Roseateles amylovorans: one gene and its partners. The protein of the gene in region 1 interacts with the protein of each later gene in a pairwise test. Links are inferred from orthologs where the notes say so. Each region holds a gene or a part of one and is shown in the gene's direction. Other genes may lie near its edges.

Region 1 (7,371 bases):
CGCTGACCGTCTTGGGGCTGAGCATCAACTCCTCGGCGATGTCCGACAGCCGCTTGCCGGAGGCGATCATCACCAGCGTCTGAAGCTCCCGATCGGAGAGCTTTTGGTGCGCCTGCTCTGGCGCGGGCGCGGTCAGGCTTTCCACCAGCATCTGGGCAATCTCGGGCGTGACGTATTTGCGGCCTTGGGCCACCGTCCGCACCGCCTGCACCAGCAGCTGCGGGTCACCGCCCTTGTTCACATAGCCGTAGGCGCCGGCACGCAGCGCACGGATCGCATACTGGTCCTCGGGATACATCGACACGATCAGCACCCGCGTGGTGGTGCCCTCGTCCTTGAGCACATGCAGCACATCCAGCCCGCTGCGGCCCGGCATGTTGATGTCGAGCACCAGCACATCGCATTGCTTTTCCGGCGGCAGGCTGCGCATGAGGCTGCGCAGCTCGCCATAGTCGCCGGCCTCGCCCACCACTTCGATGTCGGGTGCATCGGACAAGGTATCCCGGATGCCCCGCCGAATGAGCGCATGGTCATCACACAGAATCACTTTGATCATAGTTGGCCCCAGGTGGACGGGTCATGCTCCACATCGGTCGCGCGGGTCCCCGGCCCGCCTTCCTCGGCATCATCATCCTCGAAGGCATGGATGACGCCACGCAGCGGCACCGACAAGATCAGGCTGGTGCCATGCACACCTGAACTCAGGTCCACCCAGCCACCGACCGTGGCCGCGCGTTCCCGCAGCCCGCGGATGCCGAAGCTGCGGGCCTTGCTCAGATCACCCGGCGCCAGGCCCTGGCCGTTGTCCTTCACTTCCAGCGTCAGCACGCCGCCGTCCATGCTCAACTCCAGCTCGACCTTGGACGCCCCCGCATGCTTGGAGACATTGGTCAATGCCTCCTGCGCGGTGCGATAAGCCACCAGTGGCACGCCGGCGGGCAACTGCAGCAGTTCGCTGGTACTGATGACCGCGGTCGGAATGCCGGTGCGGCGCTCGAAGCGCGCAGCCAGCCATTGCACCGCCGCCAGCAGCCCCTGCTCCAGGATCGCCGGCCGCAGGTTGTGCATGATCCGCTGGCTGGATTCGATCGCGCTGGTCACCGTGTCCAGCGCCGAATGCACCCGCTGGAGGATGGCCGGGTCCTTGCTGTGACGGGCCATCCAGGCCAGTTCGAACTTCAGCGCGGTCAGCGAGCCGCCGACGTCATCATGGATCTCGCGCGCGATCGCGGCGCGCTCCATCTCGATGCTGGTCTGCAGGTGGCCCGCCAGCTCGTGCAGCTGCTGCTTGGACTTGAGCAGCTCCCGATCCGCTTCCTGGCGCGCGCGCTGGGCCTCGCAGGATTCGATCGCATGCAGCAGCGCCGGCGCCAGGCGCGCCAGGTTGTTCTTCAGCAAGTAGTCGGACGCGCCGGTCCGCATCGCCGCCACCGCGGTGTCCTCGCCGATTTCGCCCGACACCAGGACGAACGGCAGCACCAGTTGCCGCTGTTTGATCAGATCCAACACCACCAATCCGGAAAAACCCGGCAGGTTGTAGTCGGAAATCACGGCATCCCACGGGTGAACCAGCGCCGCTTCGATATCCGGCAGGCTGTCCAGCCGCTTGACATCAAACCGCAATCCGGCGCGCTGCAACTGCGCCAGGATCAGTTGGTGATCCAGGTCGGAATCTTCGATATGGAGCAAACGCAGGCGGCGTTCAGCCAGAGGCGAGGAAGGCATGGCGCGAGTATGCCAAGTTTGTCGCGACTCCCTCATCTACGAGAGGGACACAGCGCGCCATTGACATCTGGAAACCTTAGAGTTGCCGTTTTCCCTTATCGAGAATTTGAGCCTCAGGGAGCGGTCTGAAGTAAATGGGCGGGATTTGGCCAATTAGTCCCGTCGACAGACGCCTCCTAAAAGCCGAAGATTCTTGTCAGCCGTCAAGTCCAGGTACGGGTCGAAGTGGGATCGACCCAGGTAGGTCCTAGGACACCTATGTGGAGCCAAGATGCAAATCGATGAGACAGCGGTCGAGCCAGACGGTGGGCTGATGCCGTTGCTGGCCGCCGCCGAAATGCAAGATCATCTGATGACGGTCAATAACGACCTCGAACGCCTGCAGCGTTTGCTCGATGATGCGTGCGAAGCGTTGTCAACGCATTTCTTCGGCGCGTCGTCGTTGGTCGACCAGCTCAAGGCACGTGCCGCGAGCGAGCAAGACACCGATGCGCTGCAGCAACTGATGCTGCATCTGGCCGGAGCGATCACTGCGCTGCAATTCCAGGACATGTCCACCCAGTTGATCGCGCATACCAGCCAGCGTCTGAGGAATTGTTCCGATCAATTGGCCCGGGATACGTTCGGCGAGGATGAAGACGGCTTGACTGTCGTCGAAACTGCACCCCTGCGACCGAATCCCGTGACGCAGGACGAGATGGACGCCGGCTCGGTCGAGCTGTTCTGATATCCGCCCGCGCACCCGTAAGAGCGCCCACAAGGCCCTAAAGATTTTTCAGGTCCCACCGAAAACCGCTTGTCATCCGGAGAACCAAAAATGCCCTCGATCCTCGCCGTAGACGATTCGGCCTCCATGCGCCAGATGGTCTCGTTCACCCTCAAGAATGCGGGTTTCAATGTCGTGGAGGCGGTGGACGGGCAGGACGCCTGGGAGAAGTCCTCCCAGCGCGACTTCGACCTGGTGCTGACCGACCAGAACATGCCCCGCATGGATGGCATCAGCCTCACCAAGAAGCTGCGCGACAACCCCAAGTTCAAGACAACCCCGATCCTGATCCTGACCACCGAGTCCAGCGATCAGATGAAGCAGGCCGGCCGCGCCGCAGGTGCCACCGGTTGGCTGGTCAAGCCTTTTGACCCCGCCAAGCTGATCGAAGTGATCGGCAAGGTCATCCGCTGATACCGGCGGGGGAGAGATTGATGGGAGACATGACCTCTGAAGGCGCCAATCTGGGTGCTGGCATCGACCTGAGCCAGTTCTACCAGGTCTTCTTCGAAGAAGCCGGCGAGAACCTCGACAACATGGAACAGCTGCTGCTGAACCTGGACATCGAGAACCCCGATGACGAGCAGATGAACGCCATTTTCCGTTGCGCCCATTCGATCAAGGGCGGCGCAGCGACGTTTGGCTTCAATGACGTGGCAGAACTGACGCACCAGATGGAAACGCTGCTGGACAAGCTGCGTCGCCATGAACTGGCCCCGACCTCGCCGATGGTGGATGTGCTGCTGCAGTCCGGCGACGCCCTGCGCGCCCAACTGGCCCGCCACCAAGGCTCCGGCGCCGAAGCCTTCGACACCTCGGACCTGCTGGTCAGCATCCGGACCCTGGTGGACGGCGGCACGCTGGACGGCGTCCGCGCAGCGCCCGCACCCGCCCCGGTGGCGGCGCCGGCCCCTGCCCCCAGTGCCGCACCGGCGGCGCTGAAGTCCAATGTGCGCCAACTGGAACTGCTGGTTGGTCCCCTGAGCAATCCCACACAGGCCGACAACCTGGTCGACCTGTTCAAGGAAATCACCGACCTGGGCACGATCGAGCCGCTGGATGGCGGCATCTCGGCCGACGGCATGCGCCGTTTCAAGGTCCTGACCAGCAGCAGCGACAACGACCTGCTGGACCTGTTCACCTTCCATGTCTCCCGCGAGCAGGTCAAGATCCTGCCGCTGGGTGAGGGTTTCGGCTTCCATGAAGGCGCACCGGGTGCGCCAGTGGAAGCCAAGAAGGAAGAGGATCCCGGCTACGGCTTCTTTGACGACGCTCCCGGCGTACCCGCCGCTACCGCGGCCGAGTCCAAGGCGGCCGAAGTGGCCAAAGCCAATGTGCCGGTGCCGGCCAAGGTCGCCGCACCCGCCAAGGTCGAGGCCGCGCCGCGTGCCGGCGGCGCCAACATGGACCAGTCCACGTTGCGGGTGTCTGTCGAGAAGGTCGACCAACTGATCAACCTGGTCGGCGAGCTCGTGATCACCCAGGCGATGCTGGCCCAGAACAGCCGCAACCTCGATCCGGGCCTGTACCAGCAACTGGCCTCCGGCCTGGCCGACCTGGAGCGCAACACGCGCGACCTGCAGGAATCGGTCATGTCGATCCGCATGATCCCGATGTCGGTCGTGTTCAACCGCTTCCCGCGGATGCTGCGCGACCTGGCGGCCAAGCTGGGCAAGAAGGTCGAGCTCGTCACCCAGGGTGAAGCCACCGAGCTGGACAAGGGCCTGGTCGAGAAGATCACCGATCCGCTGACCCACCTGGTGCGCAACAGCTGCGACCACGGCATCGAATCGCCCGCCGACCGTGCAGCCAAGGGCAAGCCCGAGCAGGGCACGATCACCCTGGTGGCGTCCCACCAGGGCGGCTCCATCGTCATCGAAGTGCGTGACGACGGCCGCGGCCTCAATCGCGAGAAGCTGATCAAGAAGGCCCGCGAAAAGGGCATCGATGCGCCGGACAGCATGTCCGACCAGGAGGTCTGGGGCCTGATCTTCGCCCCCGGCTTCTCCACCGCCGACCAGGTCACCGACGTGTCGGGCCGCGGCGTGGGCATGGACGTGGTGAAGAAGAACATCACCTCGCTGGGCGGCACGGTCGAGATCGACTCGGCCGAAGGCTACGGCATGAAGGTCTCGGTGCGCCTGCCGCTGACGCTGGCCATCATGGACGGCATGAGCGTGGGCGTCGGCGAAGAGGTCTACATCCTGCCGCTGTCCTCGGTGGTGGAGTCCTTCCAGGTGCAGTCCGACACCATCAAGACCGTGGGCGGCTCCGGCCGTGTGGTCGAGGTGCGCGATGAATACATGCCGGTCGTGGAACTGGAGCAGGTCTTCAATGTGCCGCGTTTCGACTTCGAGCACGTCAGCTCCATCATGGTCGTCGTGGAAGCCGAAGGCGGCCGCGTGGCCATGCTGGTCGACGAGCTGCTGGGGCAGCAACAGGTCGTGGTGAAGAACCTGGAGGCCAACTACCGCAAGGTGACGGACGTATCCGGCGCCACCATCATGGGCGACGGGCGGGTGGCCCTGATCCTGGACGTGGGCAGCCTGGTCCGACGTTCGCGCCATTGAATGGTGCGCCAAGTCCGAGATAACGAGATAAGAGGTAGGACATGAACTTCAGTGCACTGCTGCGTCAATTCAGCATCCGCACGCGCATGATCGGCGCCATCGGGATCGTGCTCGCGCTGCTGGTGGTCGTGGGGAGCGTCGGCCTGTATGGCATGCAGTCGATGCGCGGCCAGACACAGCAATTCCTCGAGAAGTCGACTGCGCGCGGCAATCTGATCGCCGATCTCACGAGCACGATGGGAAAGATCCGTGTCCATGAAAAGGACATGATCATCAATTACGAGAAGCCCGACGTCGTCAAGAGCCGCCATGCCAAGTGGGACGAGGCCCGCAAGAAGGCGTCGGAGGAACTCGCCGAACTGGGCAAGCTCAGCGGCGAAGATGATCAGGATGCCATCAAGAAACTGCAGACTGCGCTGGAGACCTATGCGGCCAAGTCGGCCAATGTGGTGACCCAGCTCGAAGCCGGCGCCTACGACCACGCCGCCGTGGCCGACCGCCTGCTGCAACCGGCCAAGGACCAGGTCGTCGAGGCAGAGAAGCAGCTCGACGAACTTGCCCAGCGCCTGGAAGCCCAGTCCGAGGAGATGCGCAAAGGCATGGAGAGCACCCAGGGCGGCGTGCTCTGGGCCTTTGGCCTGGTGCTGGTGTTCGCCGCCATCGTCGTGGTGCCGCTGACGCTGCTCAACATGCAGACCATCTGTGCCCCGCTGGCCGATGCCGAAGCGCTGGCTGCCGCGATCGCCGAAGGCGACCTGTCGCGCGCCATGAAGCCGGTGGAAGGGGTGGATGAAGCCTCCAAGCTGACCCGCTCGCTGCACCGCATGCAGGAAGCCCTGCAGACCATGGTCGGACAACTGCGCACGGCTGCAGATTCGATCCGCACCGCGTCGATGGAAATCGCCACCGGCAACCAGGATCTGTCCAGCCGGACCGAGCAGACCGCCTCCAACCTGCAGGAAGCCGCCTCCTCGCTGGTGCAGTTGACCGGCACCGTCAAGCAGACCGCCGACTCCGCCCGCACCGCCAACCAGCTGGCCTCCTCCGCCTCCGGCGCGGCGGCCAAGGGTGGCGAGGTGGTGAGCCAGGTCGTCTCGACGATGGACGAGATCAATGCCAGCTCCAAGCGGATCAGCGACATCATCGGCACGATCGACGGCATCGCCTTCCAGACCAACATCCTGGCGCTGAACGCGGCGGTCGAAGCTGCCCGTGCCGGCGAACAAGGCCGCGGCTTTGCGGTGGTCGCCGGCGAGGTCCGCTCACTGGCACAACGCAGCGCCGAAGCGGCCCGCGAGATCAAGACCCTGATCGGCGCCAGCGTCGAGCGGGTCGAGACCGGCTCGCGCCTGGTGCAGGAAGCCGGCAGCACGATGAGCGACATCGTCTCCAGCGTGCAGCGGGTCACCGACATCATCGGTGAGATCACCGCAGCCTCCAGCGAGCAGAGCGACGGCATCAGCCAGGTCACCCAGGGCGTGGGCAACCTCGACCAGATGACGCAGCAGAATGCCGCGCTGGTGGAGGAATCCGCCGCCGCCGCCGAGAGCCTGAAGGATCAGGCCGAGCGCCTGGGTTCGGTGGTGGATCGGTTCCGCGTGAGTTCGAGCGCTGCGGTGGCAGCCGCGCCGGCACCGGCGTATAAGTCACATGGCGCGTCGGGTGCGGTGAAGTCGGCGTCGGCGCACGCGTTCTCGAATTCGTCGTCCTCGGCCTCCCCATCGACGACGCACGCCCATTCATTTGCCACGACCAGCCCGAAGGCGCCGGTCAAGTCCGCTGCGTCGTCAACGTCGTCGACCGCCGCCAAGCCTGCTGCAACGACCTCCTCCACCGCATCCCACGGCGCTCGCCCGAGCCCCGCAGGTGCACTGAAGAAGCCGCTGGCAGCCGGCGCCAAGCCGGTGTCGAAGACCAAGCCGGCCGCATCGCCCCTGAAGAAGCCCGCTGCGGCGCCGAAATCGGCTGCCGCCTCGTTCACTCCCTCCCCCGCGCCGGCAATCCCGGCCACGGCCGCCGCTGATGGCGACTGGGAAACCTTTTAATCCGTCGCACGAGGTCACATCATGGAAATCGTCCAACAAACCGGCACACAGGTTGTGCAAGCCAGCCCCGGCGCCGCGCTGACCCTTCCTTCCAGCGCGTCGAACGCGCCGGCCGGTGGTGAGTACCTCACCTTCCGTCTGGGACAGGAGGAATACGGCATCGACATTCTGAAGGTGCAGGAAATCCGCTCCTACGAGCAGCCGACCCGCATCGCCAACGCGCCCGACTTCATCAAGGGTGTGGTGAACCTGCGCGGCGTGATCG
Region 2 (7,276 bases), 2.6 Mb from region 1 along the record:
AGCCGCCCGGCGCGGGCAGGATGGCCTGCTCCAGCGTCGCGCGCTCGGTGAAGACGTCATGCAGCGTCAGCTTGGGATGCAGGTTCAGCACCACGTCAAGATTGGCCAGGCCGAGGTCGGCATCCAGCACCAGCACACGCTCGCCGCGCGCGGCCAGGGCCGCCGCCAGATTGGCGGTCACGAAGGTCTTGCCCACGCCGCCCTTGCCACTGGTGATGGCCAAGGTGCGCGCGCCTGCGCGGGTCGAGGTTGCAGCAGGAGCTGTTGTCATGCTCATTCACTATCCTGTTGCGTTACGGCGAACAACATGCCTTTTTCTTCGGCGCTGACCAGCGAGTCGATGTGACTTTCCAGGCAGGCCCGGTTGCGGCCCTCGGCCTTGGCACGGTAGAGCTGGCGATCCGCCCGTTCGGTCCACAACAGGGACGACGAACGCACCCATTGCGGCGCGAATGCCCCTCCAATGCTGATCGTGGTGGTGAGCGGCGCCGGCTCACCCACGTCGACGGTCAATGCGGCCACCCGCTCGCGAATGCGCTCGGCCACGATCACACCCACGGAGGTCGGACAGTTGGGCAGGATGATGGCGAATTCCTCGCCACCCACCCGCGCCACCGTGTCCATGGGACGCACCGCCTGGCCGATCGCCCGGGCCACCTCGCGAATCACCTGATCACCGGCCAGATGGCCATGGTTGTCGTTGATCGCCTTGAAATGATCGATGTCCAGCACCAGCAGCAATGCGGGCTCGCCGGACCGCGCGACCCGGTCCACCTCACGGCCCAGTGCCATCTCGAAGCTGCGGCGGTTGACCAGTCCGGTCAGCGCATCCTTGCTCGACAAATCGCAAAGCGCATCCAGGATGCCCTGCAACCATGCTTCGCTGTAGGGCTCCGCGTCTGGCAGCATTGCACCGGCCTGCTGCAACAGCTGCAGGGCGAGGTCCAGGCGCAGGGCATGCGCGGCAATGAGGCTGGTCGGGTGGTTCAAGGGGGTCGGACGAGATTTCAATGCAGTCTAGCAGCGCGCCTTCGGTACAACTGCCCAAAAATGACGGGTCTCTACCACCTCTTTCACACATCCTTTCGGCGACTAGCCCTCAAACTACCGAATGCCGACAATGGCGGACATCGGTGCTCCGGCATCCAACAACAAAGAAATCACCCGCACCATGCGACCAGGTCCACAGGCCCCCGCGCCGGTTGAGGCGATCGACCATGAATTCAGCTTCAGCAAGGCTGACTTCGACCGAGTCCGCCAGCTGATCTACCAGCACGCCGGCATCAGCCTGCACGACGGCAAACACGCCATGGTCTACAGCCGCCTGTCGCGACGACTGCGCGACACCGGCCACAAGAGCTTTGCCAACTACCTGCAGTGGTTGGAGAGCGTCACCGGCCCGCAGGGTGACCAGGAGTGGCAGGAGTTCGTGAACTGCCTGACCACCAACCTGACCTCCTTCTTCCGCGAAGACCATCACTTCCACGCGCTGGCCGACGACCTCAAGACCCTCACCGGCAAGCCGATCCGCATCTGGTGCTGTGCCGCCTCCACCGGCGAGGAGCCCTACTCCATCGCGATGACCTGCCAGGAAGCGCTGGGCGCGAGCAGCGGCGTGCAGATCATTTCCAGCGACATTGACACCAATGTGCTCAACACCGCCCGTCGCGGTGTGTATTCCACCGAGTCGCGGGGGCTATCTCCTCAGCGTCTTCGGCAGTTTTTCCTGAAAGGGACCGGCGCGAACGAGGGGCGTATCCGCATCAAGCCCGAACTCGCGCGCATGATCGAGTTCCGCACGCTCAACCTGATGAATGCGCAGTGGTCGCTCGGCGAGCCCTTCCACATCGTGTTCTGCCGCAACGTGATGATCTATTTCGACGCACCGACACAGCGCAAGGTTCTGGAGCGCATCCACAAGGTGATGCGCCCCGGTGGCTTGCTGTTTGTCGGCCACTCCGAAAACTTCACCGAGTCGCGAGACCTGTTCAAGTTGCGCGGCAAGACCGTCTACGAACGCGTCGGTTGATTGCCGGTGCATCCCTTCATCTCAGCCAACCTCCACGCCTCATGAGCATGCCCCAAGCCTCTTCCGCCCTGCTCAACAGCACGGCGTTGGCCAGCGCCGGTGCGGCGCGCGTGGCCCAGCTCAAGACGATGTCGCGCAAGCAGGGCGAAGCATCGTTCTTCTTCTACGAAGCGCACTTCAAGAGTCCGGCGGTCAAGGTGTTGCCCGGCGAGTACTTCGTCGACAACGAAGAACTGCTGGTCATGACGACGCTGGGCTCCTGCATTGCCGCCTGCCTGTGGGACCGCCATGCGCAGATCGGCGGCATGAACCATTTCATGCTGCCGGAAGGCAATGGCGATTCCGGCCGCTATGGCTCGTTCGCGATGGAACTGCTGATCAACGAGATGATGAAGCGCGGCGCCTCCAAGAGCCGCATGGAAGCGAAGATCTTCGGCGGCGGCGCGGTGATCTCCGGCATGAACACGATCAACGTCGGCGAGCGCAACACCAACTTCGTGATCGACTTCCTGAAGATCGAGCGCATCCCGATCGTGTCCAAGGACGTGATGGACATCTATCCGCGCAAGGTGTGCTTCCTGCCCAAGAGCGGCAAGGCCATGGTCAAGCGCCTGGCGCCGACCAACGCCGACGCCCTGGTGCAACAGGATCGCGTCGCTGCGCAGAAGGCGCAGCCGGTGGCGAGCGTCGGCGGATCGATCGATCTGTTCTAACCGCCTGCGGTATCGAGGAGAAAACAACATGGCCAAGACCAGAGTCGTCGTGGTGGATGATTCCGCACTGGTGCGCAGCATCCTGACCGAAATCATCAACCGCCAGCCCGACATGCAATGCATCGGCGCGGCCAGCGACCCGCTCGCCGCGCGCGAGATGATCCGCAACCTGAATCCGGACGTGATCACCCTGGACGTCGAGATGCCGAAGATGGACGGCCTCGATTTCCTGCAGCGGCTCATGCGGCTGCGGCCGATGCCGGTGGTGATGGTCTCCACCCTGACCGAGCGCGGCGCCGAGGTCACCCTCAAGGCCCTGGAGCTGGGCGCGGTGGACTTCGTGGCCAAGCCCAAGATCGGCGTGGCCGACGGCATCCGTGCGCTGGCGCAGGACATCACCGACAAGATCCGCATCGCCTCCAAGGCGCAGATCCGCCGCCTGCATGCGGCCACACCCGCCCCGGCCGGCGGCGCCGCGGGCAGTGCGGCTCCGGCCCACAAGCCGGCAGCACCGATTGCCAGCCTGGGTCGGCTCTCGACTGAAAAGATCATCTTCATCGGCGCATCCACCGGCGGCACCGAAGCCACCAAGGACGTGCTGGTGAATCTGCCCGCCGACTGCCCCGCCGTCTGTATCACCCAGCACATGCCGCCGGGCTTCACCCGGAGCTATGCCGCACGCCTGGACGGCTTGTGCAAGATCCGCGTCAAGGAAGCCCAGGACGGCGAACGGATCCTGCCCGGCCACGGCTACATCGCCCCGGGCGGCATGCATTTCAGCGTGGAGCGCTCCGGCGCGAACTACATCGCGCGCGTGCAGGACGGCGAGCCGGTCAACCGCCACAAGCCGTCGGTCGAGGTGCTGTTCACCTCGGCGGCGCGGGTGGTCGGTCCCAATGCGCTGGGCATCATGCTGACCGGCATGGGCGCGGACGGCGCCAAGGCGATGAAGCTCATGAAGGATGCCGGCGCCTACAACCTGGTGCAGGACGAGGCGACCTGCGTCGTCTTCGGCATGCCGCGCGAAGCCATCAACGCCGGAGCGGCCGACGAAGTGCTGCCGCTGCATCAGATTGCGACAAAGCTGGTCGAGCGGCTGCGCAGCACCGCCGGCATGTCGCTCAACCGCGTCTGACCACAAGACCTCGATCTCAAGCGGGCCTAGACTCGCCAAACACGAAACGGGCGCTTCGAATGCGCCCGTTTTCATTGGGGGAGCCGGACGCCGTGTCGATCGTCGTGCCGGCGGGATCGACCTCGTAGATCGCGATCAACTCGCGAACGCTGGCGCCGTCCGGCGACTGGTTCAGGATGCGCTCATGGTCGATCACGACCGAGCCGACGACGATGCGGCTCAGCAGCGTGGCCTGCGGTCGCAGCTCGACAAAACGCGGCGCCATGCGCGCGCGCAACGCCGAATGGCCCTGCGCCAGCAAGCGATCGGGGTACTCGTACTGGGCGGCCGAAGGCGCATAGCAGGCGAGCAAGCCCTCGACGTCATGGGCGTTGTAGGCCTCCAGTTGAGCCTGGACCACCTCGGCGACGGATCGCTGGTCCTGAACAATCTGCGGATGAGGCGGGGGCGTGGCGCCGGTCGCTCCGGTCGCTCCGGTCGATGCTTCGGTGGCATCGGCATCGGTCAGTGCGGTCGCGCGGACGGCGCCTCGACGGGTCGCAGCGCTCGCAGCGGCAAGGGCGACTTCGGAAACGGTCGGTGGACGGTCCCCCTGGTCTTGCACGGGGCCGGCGGAGAGGGGCGTGGCATCAGTCATGGCGTGGTGCTTCTTTCGGTGGGATACGGCGGAATACGGCGGGATGCCGGCAACGCGGCGGCTTCGGTCGGGCGGGCTTCTGGGCTGTCCCGGAGCGCCGCGTAGCGCCTCGCGGCATCACGCCGGGTGGCATCAAGGCCCGCCACCCTCAACGCCAGGTCGTTGCGGGCGATGGGAGACGCGGCAGCCGAGGTCGTCGCGTCGGCGGGCGGATCAGCCGCTGCCACCGCGCCGGCGGCGGGACTTCGGAACGCGCGTGCCGATGGGGCGGCAACGGTGGATGACCCACTCAGCGGCTCGCGACGCTGGAGCGCCGCTTCACGCTGCTCCGCGTTGTGGTCGCTGAATGCGAATGCCGAGCTGCCCAGCGCGAGTGTGGCCATGAGGATCAGCAAGATCAGCACCACGCGGCCGCTCAACACCGGTCGCGGCAGATGGCAGGTGGGCGAGGTCAAGGACGACGGTGAAAGGTCAGGCTCATTCATGGCCGATCCTCCTGTGAGGCGCCGCAGAACGGCAACCGAGGCGTTTGGGGACGGATGCACCACAGCCCCAAGGAGCCGCGAGGCAAAACGTGCGAGGTGTCAACATGCTGGTCATACTAGATAGCCAGCAAGCGGCCTCCAAACGCTTTATCCTCGCTCTATCGTGTAGCCAATCTTTCCAGCGGCACGATTCAAGCTGCTTGTACCGCCCCGGTTACCGTCATCGTCATCGTCATCGTCATCGTCATCGTCATCGTCATCGTCACCGATACCGATACCGATACCGATACCGATGCCGATGCCGATGCCGATGCCGATGCCGATGCCGATGCCGATGCCGAGGTCGCGATCGCGATCACGACCGAGACAGTCGGCGTCGATGTCCGTCGCCCTCGACCTCAACCACCACGGGTGTCCATGCGCCTGCCTCGCCTGCCCCTCCAATACCTGGCGGCTTTCCGCGCTGCGGCCGTCGCCGAAAACCTGCGCGCCGCAGCCGAGCAGCTCAACCTGACCCACAGCGCGGTCAGCCAGCAGATCCGCGCGTTGGAGGGCCAACTGGGCTTTCCGGTGTTCGCCCGACAGGGGCGGCGCGTGGTGCTGAATGCAGCCGGACAGGCGTTGCTGCGGGGTGTCGAGCGGGCCTATGTGGAACTGGACCAGGCCTTGCGCACCGCGACGGCTGCCCACGGCTCGGAGCAACGAAGTCTGCGCATCACCGTGCTGCCCTCGTTTGCACAGCGCTGGCTGATGCCGAGACTGGGGCGCTGGCACGCGCTGCATCCGGAAGTGGCGCTGGAGATCGACGCCTCACAGCGACTGGTGGATCTGGAACGAGAGGGCTTCGACCTGGCCTTGCGCCAAGGTCAAGGGCCCTGGCCTGGTTTGATTGCAGAGCCGCTGTTCGACTCCACGATGTTGCCGGTCGCGGCACCCGCGCTGGCGCATCAGTTGATCGGGCAGCCGCTGGCCGCGCTGACGCAACATCCGCTGCTGGGCGATGCCGGGCAGTGGGCGGCCTGGTTCGAAGGCGCCGGCCTGCGGTGCCAGGTGGTCCCGATGGCCACCTTCAACGACGCCGGCCTGCTGCTGCAGGCGGCCGAGCAAGGCATGGGCATCGGCTTGACCCGTGAATTGCTGGCGGCCGATGCGCTGATGGATGGCCGTCTGGTGCGGGTGGCCCCACGCCAGGCCGTGCTGCAGGAACCGCAGCGCTACCAGATCGTCTACCCGCCCGCGCTGCGGGAGCAGCCGGCGTTGGTCGACTTCATTGCCTGGCTGCGGGACGAAATGGCCTGCTCACGCGCGGAGCTGGACGGCGCTCACACCTGCCTGAGCGCCCCGCTCGCGCAGATCACGCCCTTCGCGCCCCTCACGCCGCCAGGAACAAGGCCTGCAAGTCGCTGAGGAAATCGAAGCCCAGCGGCGTCGCCCGGATGACGGCGGGATCCGCTTCCAGCAGGCCCTTCGCACGTCCCTTCTCCATCGCCTGGGCGATCGACGACGGCGGCAGCCCGGTGCGTTCGAGGAAGCTCTGCAGCGGCACGCCTTCGCGCAGCCGCAGGGCATTGAGCATGAACTCGAACGGCAGCTCGCTGCGGGCGACCTCGTTCTCATTGGACACGGCCTGGCCTTCGGCCGCCTTGGCCATGAAGGTGGCCGGATCGCGCCAACGCACCTGGCGCAGCACCCGGTGGGCAAAGCTGAGCTTGGTGTGCGCCCCGGCTCCGATGCCGAGGTAGTCGCCGAACTGCCAGTAGTTCAGGTTGTGGGCACAGCGATGACCGTCCCGCGCATAGGCGGAGACCTCGTAACGCGACATGCCCTGCGCACCGGTGCGTTCGGTGATCAGGTCCAGCATCTCGCTGGCCAGGTCCGGATCCGGCAGGTGCTCGGGCGGATCATTGGCGAAGCGGGTGTTGGGCTCGATGGTGAGGTGATAGACCGACAGATGCGGCGGCTGGAACGACAGCGCCTGCTCGATGTCGCTGGCCAGCGCCTCCAGGGTCTGGTCCGGCAGGGCATACATCAGATCGATGTTGAAGGTGGAGAACGCCTGCGCAGCTTCCTGGATCGCGGCGCGCGCCTGGTCGCTGTTGTGCACCCGGCCCAGCCGCTTCAGCTGCGCATCGTCGAAGCTCTGAACACCGATGGACAGCCGGGTCACGCCCGCCTGGGCAAAGCCGGCGAAGCGCTCGCGCTCGAAGGTGCCGGGGTTGGCTTCCATCGTGATTTCGCAGCCCGGCTCCAGCGGCAGGCGCGCCCGCAGGTCGGAGA
Region 3 (7,449 bases), 1.3 Mb from region 1 along the record:
CCGTTCGCCTGCTATCCGATCGACACCACCAAGATCCCGGCCAGCAAGCTGGTCTTGTCGCCGCACATCTACGGCCCGTCGGTCTCCGGCCAGGCCTACTTCAATGACGGCACCGGCTTCCCGAACAACATGCCGGCGATCTGGCAGCGTCAGCTGGGCCAGTTCATGGGCACGAACGCGGTGGTGCTGGGTGAGTTCGGTGGCCGCTTCACCGACAAGGACCGTCAATGGCAGATCAAGTTCGTCGACTGGCTGAAGTGCAAGGGCGTGCGCAACTTCTTCTACTGGTCGTGGAACCCGAACTCGGGCGACACCGGCGGGGTGCTGCAGGACGACTGGAAGACCGTGTCCACCGACAAGTACAACAACCTGAAGCGTCTGTGGGACGGCTCGGCCGTGGACGCCAACGTCTGCAAGTGAGGCGCGGGTTGCCGCCGCCTTCGGGGTGAGGGCGGTGCGCGCCTGGAGGTGAATGCAGGAAGGCCCGGCTGTGTCCACAGTCGGGCCTTTGTCCTTGCGGGCAGCGCAAAGTCAGGCGCCACTGATGGCGCATGCGGCGGCCAACGTCAGCGCGCCCGCCGAAGGCGGCCACGGTCCAGCCGATGGTGCCGTTGCGCAGCGCCGCCACCGGATTCGGGAGCCCGGCATTGATGAGCGACTGCGCGCCGATGATGCTGCGGGTCCGGCCGGCGCAGTTCACGATGATCTGGGTGGACGGGTCCAGGGCCAGGTCTCGCGCCCGGCGAACCAGCTCGGCGCCGGGCACGCTGATGCCGCCGGGCAGTCCGGAGGGAAGCGTCAGGCGTCGGGAGGGCGCTGCGGCGGCGCCGTCCGTTCATGCAATCCGTCACGACCGGCCCATCGTGTCAGGGTAAGCGCAAAGCATCGGCTCAAACCCGGGCTGGCATGATCCCGCGCAGCATGAACCTGGGCGCTGCGGGCGGATGACTCGATCGACTCAGGTCAACGACCGTGTGTTGCATCGAGGGAGGATTTTCCGTGTCTCAGCCGCAAGCCCCATGGACATCGACCGCGCCGCCGGATCCGGTGTCCGACTATGCGTCGCGCTTTGCGCCGCCTCAGGCCGAGGTGGCCATCGTGGTTCCCGAGCAGGCCCAGGGCCGGCCGATGTGGTTCTCGGTGGGGCCGCTCAAGATGGTCGTGATGTGCATGGTCACGATGCAGTTCTACAGCGTGTACTGGTTCTACAAGCAGTGGAAACTGGTGCGGGAACGGGAGCAGTCGTCCATCATTCCGGCCTTGCGTGCGCTGTTCGGGATCTTCTTCGTCTACGCGCTCTGCACCCGCGTGCATGCCTCCGAAGGCAGCGCCGGTGCCAAGCTCAACGTCCCGGCCTTGGCGGGCGGATGGATCGTCACGACGGTGTTGTGGAAACTGCCGGATCCCTACTGGTGGGTGGCGATGGCCGCACCGCTGTTCATGATGCCGGTGCAGGCCGCGATGAATGCGGTCAACGAGATCGCTGCGCCGGGGCATGACCCCAACCGTCGTTTCAGTGCATGGAACTGGGTGGCCATCGTGCTGGGCAGCTTGCTGCTGGTGATGGCTCTGATCGGCACCTTCATGCCCGAACAGGCTTGAACGGCCGTGGATGGCCATGAGCGACCCTGAACGAGGTTGAGCCGTGAACCCGGAATCCACCAAGACACCCCCGAGCCTGGCGATGGAGCTCCGCCGCTGGACGGCGCTGTTCACGCTGCCGTTCGCGGCCGTCATTGCGCTGAGCGGACTGGCGGGGCTGCTGTGGCTGCCGCATCTGCTGGGGCCGCGGTTGGGTCTGGCCATGAGTCTGCTGGGGGCTCTGGTGATGCTGGCCTTGGCGGCCTCCATCGGTGGCGGTGCCTTGCAGTCGCTGCGACTCCACGGCCCGGCGCTGGTGGTGGATGCACAGGGCATCACCGACCATTTCCATCTGCATGCGCACCTGCCGTGGTCGGACATCGAAAGTGCGTCACTCGATGTGGGCGACGGCGACAGCCTGGTGCTGGTCCTTCGTCCTGGTGTCTCGTTGCCTGGCGGCGGCGAAGTCCGACCGTCGATGTGGCGGAGTGCCAAGCGATTGTTCAACGGCGGCGACGTGAGCATCCCGCTGGGTCGGCTGGCCTACCACCCCCACCGCTTGCGGCAGGCGCTGGAGGCGCATGCCGCCCGGGCCAAGCTGGTCGATGCGCAGGCGCGGCGCGGCGTGGCTGGTGCTTCGCACAGGGATGTGCAGAGCTTCTGACGTCCGGCGGCGCTGGGTCCCGCCGCTCAGGCCAACGTTGTGATGTGCCCCGGAGCCCAACAGGCGGCGCGATTCGCCAGGAAGCCGTGAAGCCAGCGGCTCCACCGACTCGGCATCACACCGGTCGCCACACCGGCGACTCCTGAATCGCCACCTTGCGCGGCAGGATCTGCGCGCCGGTGAAGGACGCGGCACGACTGTGGGCGGGATTGCCGATCCGCAGCGGGGTGACGGTGTCGGCCGCGTCGGCAATCGACAGGCCCAGCCCGGTCGACATCGCGACCGAGGCGGCGGCCGTTTGGGTCAGCCAGTGGCGTCGGGACAGGGGCCGTATGCGGGAGCCGTCGCCATGCCCGCGCACCGAGGCGAAGCAGTTGTAGGCGATCGCCCGACAGGTGTTGGTGCATCTGGCTGACCTGAGGCAGTGCGTTCCTCGTGCAGGGTTTTCCCAGCCGCGTCGCTAGAGTGCGGCATCCCTCGATCGGGCCTGTGCTCTTCCTCTTCTGCCTACCTGGACCACCCATGACCTTCCTCGACAACATCAAGATTGGCAAACGCCTGTTTATGGCTTTCGGCGGCGTCTGTACGCTGTTGGTCGGCATCGCACTCGTGGCTTACTTCGGCATCGTTCGCTTGGGCGATCAAGTGAACTTGATCACTGACGAAGACTATCCCCAGCTCAAGCTCACCGCCGTCATCACCAAGGCGGTGAATCAGCAAGCCCGCTCCGCCCGCAACCTGATCATCGTGAACGACCGTGCTCAGCGTGATGGTGAACGTCAGAAGATCGAGGCTCAACTGCCCGTGATCGGAGCGGCATTCGACAAGCTGGTACCGATGGTGAACCGGGAAGAGGGCAAGCAACTGCTCGCCGTGGCCATTGAAAAGCGGCAGGCCTACCTGGTGCAACTGAAAGCCTTCCTGGAGGCGTCGAAGTCCGATGACGTGGAAGCAGCGCGCACGCTGCTTCTGGGTGCGGTTCGCGTGCCTCAGCTCGAATACATGAAGCAGCTGGAAGCCTTCAGTGACTTTCAGGAGAAGCAGATGGATGAGGCCGCCATAGAGGCGGACGTGATCACCGAGCAAGCATTGCGCACGATCACCGTGGCTGGCATTGCGGCGGTGCTGTTCGCGGTGGCTGCCGGCGTGCTGCTCGGTCGGTCCATCACTCGGCCAGTGGCGGAGGCCGTGACGGTGCTCGACCGCGTGGCTCAGGGCGATCTGACCCACGATCTGGTGGTGACCCGCCGGGACGAGATGGGCGATCTGCTGCGTGCAGTGGACCAATCCACCCGCTCGCTTCGCACGGTGGTGGTGGGCGTGCGCCAGGGCGTGGATTCGGTGTCGACGGCGGCCGGCCAGATCGCTGCAGGCAACCTGGATCTGTCCAGCCGCACCGAGCAGCAGGCGGGCGCCCTGCAGCAGACCGCTTCCTCCATGGAGCAGATGACCAGCACGGTGGCCGAAAGCGCCAACGCGGCGCGTCAGGCCGCCGAACTGGCCCAGACCGCCAGCGACGCAGCCGGCAAGGGCGCGCAGGTGGTGTCCGACGTGGTCGGGACCATGAGCGAGATCTCCGACTCCAGCAAGCGCATCAGCGACATCACCGGGGTGATTGACGGCATCGCCTTCCAGACCAACATCCTGGCGCTGAATGCCGCGGTGGAGGCGGCACGCGCCGGTGAACACGGCCGTGGCTTCGCGGTGGTGGCCACGGAGGTGCGCGCCTTGGCGCAGCGCTCGGCCGCCGCAGCGAAGGAGATCAAGCAATTGATCGGCACCTCGGTCGAGAAGGTGGAGGCAGGCTCCGAACGGGTCGGTGCCGCCGGGACGACCATGCGCGACATCGTCAGCCAGGTCGCGCGGGTGACCCAGCTGATCAACGAGATCTCGTCCGCCGCCACCGAGCAGAGCGCCGGCATCGGCCAGATGAGCTCGGCGGTCTCCCACATGGACCAGGCCACGCAGCAGAACGCCGCGCTGGTGGAAGAGGGCGCAGCCGCCGCACAAAGCCTGAATGACCAGGCCCGTACGCTGCTGCAGACGGTGGAAGTGTTCCGGGTCTGATTTCAACGGCCTGCAATACTGGCGGCATGTCTTCGCCCGACCAAGCGCCGCTGTTCGATGATCTGCAAGTGCCCGCCGACGGCCTGCCCGCAGGCATGGTCTACGAGACCGGCTTCCTGTCGGCTGATGAGGAAGCCGCGCTCATCGCGGTGATTCGCGCGCTGCCGCTGGAGGCGGCGCAGTACAAGGGCTACACCGCGCGACGTCGCGTGGTGAGCTATGGCGGCAGCTTCGACTACGACACCAACCGGCTGCTGCCGTCGTCCGCGTTGATCGACGAGCTGCAGCCGCTGCGGCGCCGCATCGCCGACTGGGCTGGGCTGGCGCCGAGTGCGCTGGTGCATACGCTGGTGGCTGAATATGCCCCCGGCACGCCGCTGGGCTGGCACCGGGACGTGCCCGACTTCGAGGAGATCTTCGGCGTCTCCCTCGGCGCGACCGCGACGCTGCGCTTTCGATCCTATCCGCCCGACATGCCGCAGCGGGCGGATGTGCTGAAGCTGGCCGTGGCGCCACGGTCGATCTATCGGATCAAGGGGCCGTCCCGCTGGGCGTGGCAGCACAGCGTGGCGCCGGTGGAGCGGCTGCGGTGGTCGGTGACCTTCCGCACGCTCAGGGATGCGCGCGCCCGTTGATCAGGCCCCGCCCATGTTGACCTGACCGGTGCCCTCGCTGCGCAGCAGCAGCACCTTGCCGTTGCGGCGGACCAGCGTGTCCTGGGTGCGCGAACGCATGGACATGATCGATCCGCCGATGTCCAGCGAGCTCTGCACCTCGACCGTGGCCTGCTTGCGGTTCTTCGCAATCTGGATGTTGCGCAGCGTGTAGTTGGAATCCAGCTGCAGCATGCCGCCCATCTTCTGACCGATTTCTTCCCATGCCGCATAGGTGTGGCGCAGGGATTCGCAGGTCTCTTCCTTGTTCAGGATGTCCACGCGCGGGCGCGGCTGGCCGGCGACGCGCACCGCGGCTTCGGAGCTGAAGTCGTCCGCCAGCATGGCGCAGAGCTTGTCGGGCTCGCGGTTCAGGGTGGCGGCTTCGTAGTCACGGTAGAACGCGGTGACCTGTTCGGGTGTGAGGGTGCGCCCGCCGATGAAATACCACCAGCCGCCAATGGCCAGCAAGATGGCCAGAACAATCGCTTTCAAGAAGTCCTCCCCGGACGTGTTTAAGAAGTGGTGGTGTGCAGCAAGGCCTTCGCCGCCTCGATGCGCAGGGCCATCGGCACGCTGTCGTCATTCATCACGCGCAAGAGGAAGGCGCGGGGATCGTCGGTGTGCGCCCGCGAGACAGTGGGCGCGGCGGCGCCGAGGGCGGGCAACGCGTCGGTCGCCAGGTGCTCCGGCGCGGCTTCGGTAGCTCGCGCCGATGTCTTTGCTGACGCGCTGACGTTCAACTGCTTCATCGCTTCGTCCCATTCCGCCGGCTTGATGCTGCGAAGGGGCTGCAGCAGGTCGGCCTGACCCTCGGCGCCAGGCGGCACGTCCAGCCAGGGCGTGTCTGAAAAGATCGGAGCCAGGTCGGGGGCGATGAAGGCCGACCATTGATCAGACCGCACCTCGGCCACTGCAGGGCTGGCCTGCAGATAGGCGCCGCCAGGGGAAGTGTCCGGCCGCGGCAGCAGCGCCACCCGTGACCGTGGAATGGCTGCGAGATGGCGTTGCGTCAGCGCGTCCAGGACCGCGTGGGCTTGCGCCGCCGGGACCGGCGACTGCAAGGAGAACCACAGTTGCATGCCGTCGGCACCGGACACGGCGATGGCGGGCGCAGGCCAGGACAGGTCGGCCTGCACCGCGCGCCAGACGGCGCTCAGCGCGGTCCAGTCGGCAGGACGGGCCACCTCCAGCATCAGCGCGCGCACCGGGCTGGTCGGTGCAATGAAGGGCAGGGACGCGGCAGCGGCGGTGCCGTCGGAGACCCCCGCATCCCCCTCGGCGGCAGGCAGGACGAAGAGGCGGCGCAACTGGGATTGCAGTCGTGTCATGGGCGGTCGATCGTCAGGTAGGTCATTGAATCCTGGGATTCAAAAGCAGGCGGCACTCTACTTGAAGCGGACGCGCGCGGCGCAGGCCTTTCGTCATGTGGAGGACGTGGGTTCGGGTGGGCTGTGTGTTCGGCCGAGCACCAGTCATTGCCCCAGCCGCCTTCGCGTGGCCAATACGGCTCATGGCGTGAGCCGCAAATGCAGAAATACGGCTCAAAACATGAGCCGAATTCTGAAAATTGCGGCTCACCGGCCTCTTCATCCGGCCTTTTCACCCGGCCTTTTCACCCGGCCTCGCCGGGGCCGGCTCCCTGCGCACCCCCCACGGTCGGCTGTCCAGCGACGTCCACGCCCGCCCTGGCGTTTTGCCCGTTGACCATCCAAATCCGAACCCTTATGCTGGCTCTTGAAAGCGCTTTCAGAATGCGCCAATCGATGAACCGCCTCGCTCTGCGGGACGCGCATCGACACATCAACGAGACAAGCGACAGACCCCGACATGCCTTCGATGACTCCCTCGCCGGCTTCCTTGCCGACCTCTCAGCCGGCGTCGCCCTTGCGCTGGACCCTCTCCGCCAAGGGCGCCGATCTGGCCACCTCCACCCGTTTCGCCGAGCAGCCACCCTTGACGCTGACCGATGCCGCCGGCGTCGCGGCGCAGCCGTCGCTCCAGGGATTGCCGCAGTTGGCGGTGAACAGTCAGCGCGCCTTCCAGCGGATTGAAGGCTTCGGCGGCGCGTTCACCGAAGCGGCGGCCACCACCTGGCAGCAACTGCCGCCCGAGGAGGCCGATGCGCTGCTGCGGGCGTATTTCGACGCGGATGCGGGTCACGGCTACAACTTCTGCCGTGTGCACATGAACAGCTGCGACTTCTCGCTGGGCAACTATGCGCATGCGGCGGTGGAGGGCGATACCGCCCTGGCGCACTTCAACATCGACCGCGACCGCCAGGCCTTGCTGCCGATGATCCTGGCCGCGCAAAAACTGGCGGCGCGCCCGATGCAGTTGCTGGTGTCGCCCTGGAGTCCGCCGGCCTGGATGAAGACCAATGGCCAGATGAACAACGGCGGCAAGCTGCGGCCGGAATACGCCGCCGTGTGGGCCCAGTGCTATGTGCGCTTCATCCAGGCGTACGAGGCCGAGGGCGTGCCG

What was found. The genes of interacting proteins can lie anywhere in the genome.
Region 2: the proteins of N4261_RS07715 (region 1) and N4261_RS18270 interact in binary tests that used the Escherichia coli proteins (3 or more experiments, as listed by UniProt). The link is inferred for Roseateles amylovorans from one-to-one orthologs.
Region 3: the proteins of N4261_RS07715 (region 1) and N4261_RS26070 interact in binary tests that used the Escherichia coli proteins (3 or more experiments, as listed by UniProt). The link is inferred for Roseateles amylovorans from one-to-one orthologs.

What each region holds. Positions count from the first base shown.
Region 1 is NZ_CP104562.2:1,788,841-1,796,211, reverse strand. The notes cover bases 2,601-5,493. They hold N4261_RS07715 (chemotaxis protein CheA), read left to right. Parts: upstream 2,601-2,925; coding sequence 2,926-5,061; downstream 5,062-5,493. Other genes in these bases: N4261_RS07720 (response regulator), read left to right, coding at 2,601-2,905. Outside these bases: N4261_RS07735 (response regulator), read right to left, coding at 1-556; N4261_RS07730 (hybrid sensor histidine kinase/response regulator), read right to left, coding at 553-1,725; N4261_RS07725 (hypothetical protein), read left to right, coding at 1,997-2,452; more of N4261_RS07720, read left to right, coding at 2,543-2,600; N4261_RS07700 (chemotaxis protein CheW), read left to right, coding at 7,128-7,371. UniProt on the Escherichia coli protein: Involved in the transmission of sensory signals from the chemoreceptors to the flagellar motors. CheA is autophosphorylated; it can transfer its phosphate group to either CheB or CheY.
Region 2 is NZ_CP104562.2:4,412,790-4,420,065, forward strand. Bases 2,026-4,823 are described here. They hold N4261_RS18270 (protein-glutamate methylesterase/protein-glutamine glutaminase), read left to right. Parts: upstream 2,026-2,770; coding sequence 2,771-3,877; downstream 3,878-4,823. Other genes in these bases: N4261_RS18260 (CheR family methyltransferase), read left to right, coding at 2,026-2,029; cheD (chemoreceptor glutamine deamidase CheD), read left to right, coding at 2,071-2,742; N4261_RS18275 (nuclear transport factor 2 family protein), read right to left, coding at 3,894-4,514; N4261_RS18280 (hypothetical protein), read right to left, coding at 4,511-4,823. Outside these bases: N4261_RS18250 (MinD/ParA family protein), read right to left, coding at 1-271; N4261_RS18255 (GGDEF domain-containing protein), read right to left, coding at 274-990; more of N4261_RS18260, read left to right, coding at 1,172-2,025; more of N4261_RS18280, read right to left, coding at 4,824-4,999; N4261_RS18285 (hypothetical protein), read right to left, coding at 5,147-5,401; N4261_RS18290 (LysR substrate-binding domain-containing protein), read left to right, coding at 5,417-6,406; radical SAM family heme chaperone HemW, read right to left, coding at 6,372-7,276. UniProt on the Escherichia coli protein: Involved in chemotaxis. Part of a chemotaxis signal transduction system that modulates chemotaxis in response to various stimuli.
Region 3 is NZ_CP104562.2:3,104,768-3,112,216, forward strand. Bases 2,026-4,996 are described here. They hold N4261_RS26070 (methyl-accepting chemotaxis protein), read left to right. Parts: upstream 2,026-2,680; coding sequence 2,681-4,312; downstream 4,313-4,996. Other genes in these bases: N4261_RS13025 (hypothetical protein), read left to right, coding at 2,026-2,245; N4261_RS13030 (hypothetical protein), read right to left, coding at 2,361-2,522; N4261_RS13045 (alpha-ketoglutarate-dependent dioxygenase AlkB), read left to right, coding at 4,339-4,947; N4261_RS13050 (nuclear transport factor 2 family protein), read right to left, coding at 4,948-4,996. In the rest of the region: N4261_RS13010 (cellulase family glycosylhydrolase), read left to right, coding at 1-420; N4261_RS13020 (hypothetical protein), read left to right, coding at 1,000-1,602; more of N4261_RS13025, read left to right, coding at 1,646-2,025; more of N4261_RS13050, read right to left, coding at 4,997-5,460; N4261_RS13055 (hypothetical protein), read right to left, coding at 5,481-6,296; N4261_RS13060 (glycoside hydrolase family 30 protein), read left to right, coding at 6,796-7,449. UniProt on the Escherichia coli protein: Receptor for the attractant L-aspartate and related amino and dicarboxylic acids. Tar also mediates taxis to the attractant maltose via an interaction with the periplasmic maltose binding protein. Tar mediates taxis away from the repellents cobalt and nickel.